DNA from 2 places in the Planococcus sp. SSTMD024 genome. Region 1 is predicted to be linked to the other one. Evidence: predicted binding sites of a transcription regulator. Region 1 holds the regulator's gene; the other holds the start of a gene.
What was found. The regulator NrdR, encoded in region 1, represses ribonucleotide reductase genes. The targets are predictions, from matches to a motif close to AACACNATATATNGTGTT.

Region 1 (3,419 bases):
GAAGCCACCGGCAAATTCAACTCGCGCGATAAAGCTGCGCTTCATTTGGAAGCAGGGGCGAAAAAAGTCATCCTGACGGCGCCTGGCAAAAATGAAGACATCACAATCGTCATGGGCGTCAATGACGATAAATTGGATGTCGAAAAACACGACATCATCTCGAACGCCAGCTGCACGACGAATTGCTTGGCTCCTGTCGCAAAAGTGTTGAATGATGCATTCGGCATTGAAAACGGTTTGATGACGACTGTCCATGCGTATACCAATGATCAAAAGAACTTGGATAACCCGCATAAGGATCTTCGCCGTGCGCGTGCTTGTGCCCAGTCGATCATCCCGACATCAACAGGAGCTGCCAAAGCCTTGTCGCTGGTTCTCCCTGAACTCGAAGGAAAATTGCATGGCCTGGCGCTTCGCGTGCCGACGCCGAATGTCTCGCTCGTTGACCTTGTCGTCGATGTCCAACAGGATGTCACAGTCGAAGACGTCAACCGCGCGTTCACGGAAGCATCCGAAGGGGCGCTTGCAGGCATCCTTGATTTGACGATGGAGCCGCTTGTATCAATTGACTTCAATACAAACCCGAAATCCGCAATCGTTGACGGCTTGACGACCATTGTCATGGGCGACCGCAAAGTGAAGGTGCTCGCTTGGTACGATAACGAATGGGGCTACTCCGCACGCGTGGTCGACTTGATGAAAAAAGTAGCTAATTCTATGGCTGTCGCTTCAAAATAATGTAAAAAGAGCCCGCTTTTCTTCTTATTGAAAAGCGGGCTCTTTTTTTGTCTATACTTTGAAAAAAATTTCCGATAGAGCATTTATTTATTGCATTTAGAAAACATTCATCATATACTATGAATCGTAGCCAAAAACGGCTGCCACTTCTCAATTCTATTTATTATGTAGAGCAAGGAATTAGGAGCGTATATTATTATTCTTATGACTGCTTAAAGGGTTAGGACCTCTCTGGACTAACTTTCCCCCGTGGTAGTCAACTTTGAATATTTTGCGCAAAACCAAAATGTTATCAAAGGGGGAAACGAACCATGGAAACTATGGGACGTCACGTAATCGCAGAACTTTGGCAGTGTGATTTTGACAAATTGAACGATATGGATTATATCGAAAAGACTTTTGTCGATGCTGCACTCAAATCAGGTGCGGAAATCCGCGAAGTCGCTTTTCATAAATTTGCACCACAGGGTGTCAGCGGCGTAGTCATCATTTCGGAATCACACCTGACTATCCACAGCTTCCCGGAACACGGGTATGCGAGTGTCGATGTGTATACTTGCGGAGATCTCGATCCGACAATTGCAGCTGATTACATCGCGCAAGCTTTGGATTCAAAACAAAGCGAAGTAACTGAAGTGCCACGCGGCATGGGACCAGTCGGTGCTGGAGCGACCAAAGTGTCACTGACAGTGTAACTGGCCATTAATAACGCAAAACACAAGCAGAGGAGAAAATCCTCTGCTTTTTCTAATGTTTAGGGAATATTTTTGTTATACTGTTACTACCAGATAGAGAATTTTCGGGGAGATGTCTACCATGAAATGTCCAGCTTGCCAGCATAACGGCACCCGCGTAGTAGATTCGCGGCCAATAGATGAAATGAAATCAATCCGCAGGCGCCGTGAATGCGAAGCGTGCGGTTACCGCTTCACCACGTTCGAGAAGGTGGAAGAGATGCCGCTGATCGTCGTGAAAAAAGATGGCTCCCGCGAAGAGTTCAGCCGGGAAAAAGTGTTACGCGGCTTGATTCGCGCTTGTGAAAAACGCCCAGTCTCGCTCGATATGCTAGAAGGGGTCGTTTTCGATATCGAAAAAGAACTTCGCCGAAGCGGCAATCCTGAAGTGAAATCGGAAGAAGTCGGTGAATTGGTCATGAACCGCTTGGCGGATATCGACGAAGTCGCTTATGTGCGCTTCGCTTCTGTCTATCGCCAGTTCAAAGACATTACGGTCTTCATCGATGAACTTAAGGATCTGCTTGACCGCAATCCAGGCGACAAGGACAGCAAATAAGGCGGTGACGACATGATGATGTTCAAAGAACTCCAGCCCGCCGACTTGTACCGGATCCGCATGCCTTATCCTTTCTCCAACTACGACCGCCAATTGCTGACGCTGCTTTATCAGCCGATGGTCGGGTCGGACGCCATCTCGCTTTACTTGACGCTTTGGGCAGAAGGGGAAATGCGGTCTGTGGATTCAACGCATTATACATTGATGAACACGCTCGGAAAACCGGTCAAAGCGATCTTTGAATCCCGCATCCAACTGGAGGCGATCGGCTTATTGAAAACTTTCCGGAAAGACGGGGAAGACCGTTCTTTCATATATGAACTGTGCCCGCCGCTCGATCCGAAAAGCTTTTTTGCTGATCCGCTGTTGTCGATGTTCCTGTTCAGCAAGATCGGGGAATCGTCTTACCGCCGCGTCCGCGACCGTTTTGTCATCCAGACTCCGCTCGCTGAAGGATACGAGGAAGTCTCGAGGACTTTCACGGATATCTTCCAGCCGGTGCATGCGAAGGCCGGTTATCCGGCAGACCAAAAAGAGCTCGAATCACGGACGGACGGGGAATACGGAATGGAGCAGGACTTTGACTTTGCGCTGCTGCGCCAAGGACTTTCCGAACAGCTCGTGCCAAAGCGAGTATTGACGCCCGCCATCCGCAATTTCATCGTGAAACTTTCGTTCCTTTATGGTTTCGGCCCACTTGAAATGCAAAAGGTCGTATTGCTGGCGATCGAAGATGATTACCGAATAGATGAGGAAGGGCTGCGAAAAGCCGCTTCCGATTATTATAAAATGACCGTCACAACGACCGCGCCGAAACTCGAGCCGGTCACAAAGGCAGAACCAAAAACGCAACAACCTGACACGCAACAAGCGCCTGCAAACAAAGAAGACGAGTTGATCGCATATCTTGAATCGACATCGCCGCTTCAAGTACTGCGCGATATCGCCGACGGCAAAGAACCGCTTCCGGCCGATGTGCAATTGGCGAACCAATTGGTGACGCAGCACGGCATGGAGCCGGCGGTCGTCAACGTGTTGCTTCAATATGTTTTGTTGCGCACGGACATGAAATTAACGAAAGCGTATGTGGAAAAAATCGCATCGCATTGGTTGAGAAAAAATGTCACCACGGCCAAGCAGGCGATGGAATTTGCCCGCATCGAGCATACACAGTACATGAAATGGAAAAACGAATCAGGCGCCGCGCCGAAAAGGGCGTCATCTTCCGGGCGCAAGCCGATCCGGGAAGAAAAACTGCCTGAATGGTTCAACAAGAAAGATGAAGCGGAAACCCCTGTGCAAGGAGCTTCCAGTGAACAGCTCGAACAGGAAAAGCAGAAATTGCTTGCGAAGCTTGCGTTGAAGAAAAGAAAGGGTGATTAGATGGA
Region 2 (3,419 bases), on a different contig from region 1:
ATTCTGCACACGGCACGAACCCCGCTTCTGCGACAGTCGCTGGTTTCGAGACAGTGACCGTGAAATCAAACGAGCACGGCCTGGTCGACCTGGACGATTTGAAGCGCGTGGTCGGTGACGACACGGCGGCACTTATGCTGACGAACCCGAACACGCTCGGCCTTTTCGAAGAAGATATCCTTGAAATGGCGTCGATCATCCATAAAGTCGGTGGCAAGCTGTATTATGACGGCGCAAACTTGAACGCTGTCATGTCGAAAGCACGCCCTGGCGACATGGGCTTTGACGTCGTCCATTTGAACTTGCATAAAACCTTCACAGGCCCTCACGGCGGTGGCGGCCCAGGATCTGGCCCAGTCGGCGTGCAAGCGGACTTGATCCCGTATTTGCCGAAGCCGATCCTTATCAAGACCGATGAAGGCTTTACATTCGATTACAACCGCCCTGACTCCATCGGGCGCGTCAAGCCGTTCTATGGCAACTTCGGCATCAATGTTCGTGCCTATACGTACATCCGCACGATGGGGCCTGACGGCTTGAAGAAAGTGACCGAATACGCCGTCTTGAACGCCAACTACATGATGAGAAGGCTCGCGCCTCATTTCGATCTGCCGTACGACCGCCACTGCAAACATGAATTCGTCTTGAGCGGCCGCCGCCAGAAGAAGCTCGGCGTCAGAACGCTCGATATGGCGAAGCGCCTGCTCGATTTCGGTTACCATCCGCCGACGATTTACTTCCCGCTTAATGTGGAAGAAGGCATGATGATCGAGCCGACCGAGACGGAATCGAAAGAAACGCTCGATGACTTTATCGATGCAATGATCCAGATTGCGCGAGAAGTGGAAGAAAATCCGGAGATCGTCCAAAATGCCCCGCATACGACGGTCATCAACCGGCTGGACGAAACGAAAGCGGCACGCAAGCCGGTGCTTCGTTACCAGAAACCGACAGACAGCGAATGACCAAAAATAAAAAAACCCGGAAGCAGATGCTTCCGGGTTTTTATTATTTGGATTTGATTTTGCCTGTCCATTTCTTGAAGCCGCCCTGCAATTGGAACAATTGGTCATACCCTTTTTTCTTCAGGAACAATGCGACGCGACCGCTTCTTGCCCCGTTCTGGTCATACAGGTAGACCGGTTTGTCGGCGCGGATTTCCTTGTAGCGCTGGCGCAATTGCGATTGCGGGATGTTGCGCGCCCCGAGGATATGGCCGGCTGCAAAATCTTTCGGTTCCCGGACATCGATGAGCTGCGCTTTGCGGTAGCCTTGGATGAATTCTTCCTGATTCAGATCGGTGACCGCTTTGCGGATGCGCAGGAAGGAGACGACCGCAAAAATGAGGATGGCGATAACGACGCCCAATGTGATATACAAAAATTCCACTGTTCTTGCCCCTTTCTATACTTACCCATTATAAGAGATAAGGTGACGGATATTCAATGGCTATGTTACAGTATTCTGGGCAAATCAGAGGCAATCCTGTGAAAGCTGCAGGCAGGAAGCGCGCTGCTGGTGGGCTTTCAATTGTCAAGTGCTTTCCCGAAGGAATTAAATCGATTTTTGCGCTGAATTATGCGAACATACGTGTCTTTCGTCTCATTTTAACGAAAGGCAAAACGCCAAACCCTTGTCATTGCTCAGTTATCTGCTGTGGCGAATTTTCCATCAGAAAAATGTTATTGCGAGTGGGTTTCAATATATAGTATCATGGGAATTGTAATAATACTATATATAGTGTTAACTCCATATAATATAAAGGAGGATTTGTCAAATGGTTTCCGCCACACAATCCGAATATACATTAAACGTCGAGTCCCTGAACAAAGACATTGAAGCTTTCCCCCAAGTCCACGCGGTAACAAAGGACATGAAAAAAACCCATAAAGGCGTATCCCGCCTGGTCATGATTGACCGCTATTCCTTCAAGGACACAAGCAAAAGCACATTAAAGCCCGGTGATTTCGTCGTGCTGACGGTCAAAGAAGACCCGAAATTCCCGGCGCGCGGCCTCGGCTACATCGTCTCGATCGACAAAGATGCCAACAAAGCGCGCGTCTGGATCGAAGAAGATTACCGCAGCGCCATCGACAAGCCTGAAGAGGTCGAACAAGGCATCGTCAACCGGCCAATCGATGTCATCGAAAAACCGCTCGAAGTATTTTATGAGCAAATTGCCAAACGCAATGCCACTGGGCTTTCAGCAGTCGAGACAACCCCTGAAAAGCAAAGCGAATGGTTCACGAAATTCTACGAGCAGCTCGTCAACTTGAATTTCGTTCCTGCGGGCCGTGTGCTGTACGGGGCAGGCGCTGACACAGATGTCACATATTTTAACTGCTACGTCATGCCATTCGTCGCCGATTCGCGTGAAGGCATCTCAGACCACCGCAAGCAAGTGATGGAAATCATGAGCCGCGGCGGCGGTGTCGGTACGAACGGGTCGACACTTCGCCCGCGCAATACGCTGGCAAGAGGCGTCAACGGCAAATCATCCGGTTCTGTTTCCTGGCTGGATGACATCGCAAAACTGACACATCTCGTCGAACAAGGCGGTTCGCGCCGCGGCGCCCAGATGATCATGCTTGCCGACTGGCATCCGGACATTGCGGAATTCATCATTTCCAAAATGCAGAACCCGCGTATTTTGCGCTATTTGATCGAAAACACAGAAGATGAAACGATCAAACGCCTGGCGAACGATAAATTGAAGTTCAAACCGCTAACCGAGCAGGAAGAAGCGATGTACCAAGGATTGCTCAATTACCGGACGATTCCGGGCATGGGCGGCTTCAACGAAAAAATCATGCGCGACGCGGAAACGAAACTGCGCGACGGCGGCACATTCTCCGTCCATAACGAAGAATTCCTTACCGGCGCCAATATTTCCGTCACCTTGACGAAAGACTTCATGGAAGCAGTCGAAAAAGACGAAGATTTCGAATTGCGTTTCCCGGCGGTCGAATCCTATTCAAAAGAAGAGATGGCCGTCTACAACGAAGAATGGCATAAGATCGGTGATGTTCGCGAATGGGAAAAAATGGGTCATAAAGTCCGGACCTACCGCGTGATCAAAGCGCGCGAACTGTGGAACTTGATCAATGTATGCGCGACATATTCCGCAGAACCGGGCATTTTCTTCATCGATAACGCCAATGAAAAAACGAACGCGACCGCATATGGCCAAAAAGTCGTGGCGACGAACCCGTGCGGTGAACAGCCGCTTGCGCCATATTCCGTATGCAACTTGGCGGCCGTCAACTTGGCACGCTTTGCGGATCCGAAAACGAAGCAAGTCGATTTTGAAGCACTCAAAGAAACGGTGCGCGTCGGCGTGCGCATGCAAGACAACGTCATCGATGCAACGCCTTATTTCCTGGAAGAAAACCGCATCCAGGCACTCGGCGAACGCCGTG

Region 2: the regulator NrdR is predicted to act here: its motif matches at 1,728-1,745, upstream of AB9R92_RS04690 (vitamin B12-dependent ribonucleotide reductase).

The regions. Positions count from the first base shown of each region.
Region 1 is NZ_JBGGNS010000008.1:7,792-11,210, reverse strand. Features, by position in the region: gene AB9R92_RS02170 (glyceraldehyde-3-phosphate dehydrogenase) at 1-738, shown strand, start outside; gene speD (adenosylmethionine decarboxylase) at 1,050-1,433, shown strand; gene nrdR (transcriptional regulator NrdR) at 1,555-2,031, shown strand; gene AB9R92_RS02155 (replication initiation and membrane attachment family protein) at 2,044-3,414, shown strand; gene dnaI (primosomal protein DnaI) at 3,415-3,419, shown strand, end outside.
Region 2 is NZ_JBGGNS010000019.1:163,521-166,939, reverse strand. Features, by position in the region: gene gcvPB (aminomethyl-transferring glycine dehydrogenase subunit GcvPB) at 1-965, shown strand, start outside; gene AB9R92_RS04695 (rhodanese-like domain-containing protein) at 1,009-1,389, opposite strand; gene AB9R92_RS04690 (vitamin B12-dependent ribonucleotide reductase) at 1,778-3,419, shown strand, end outside.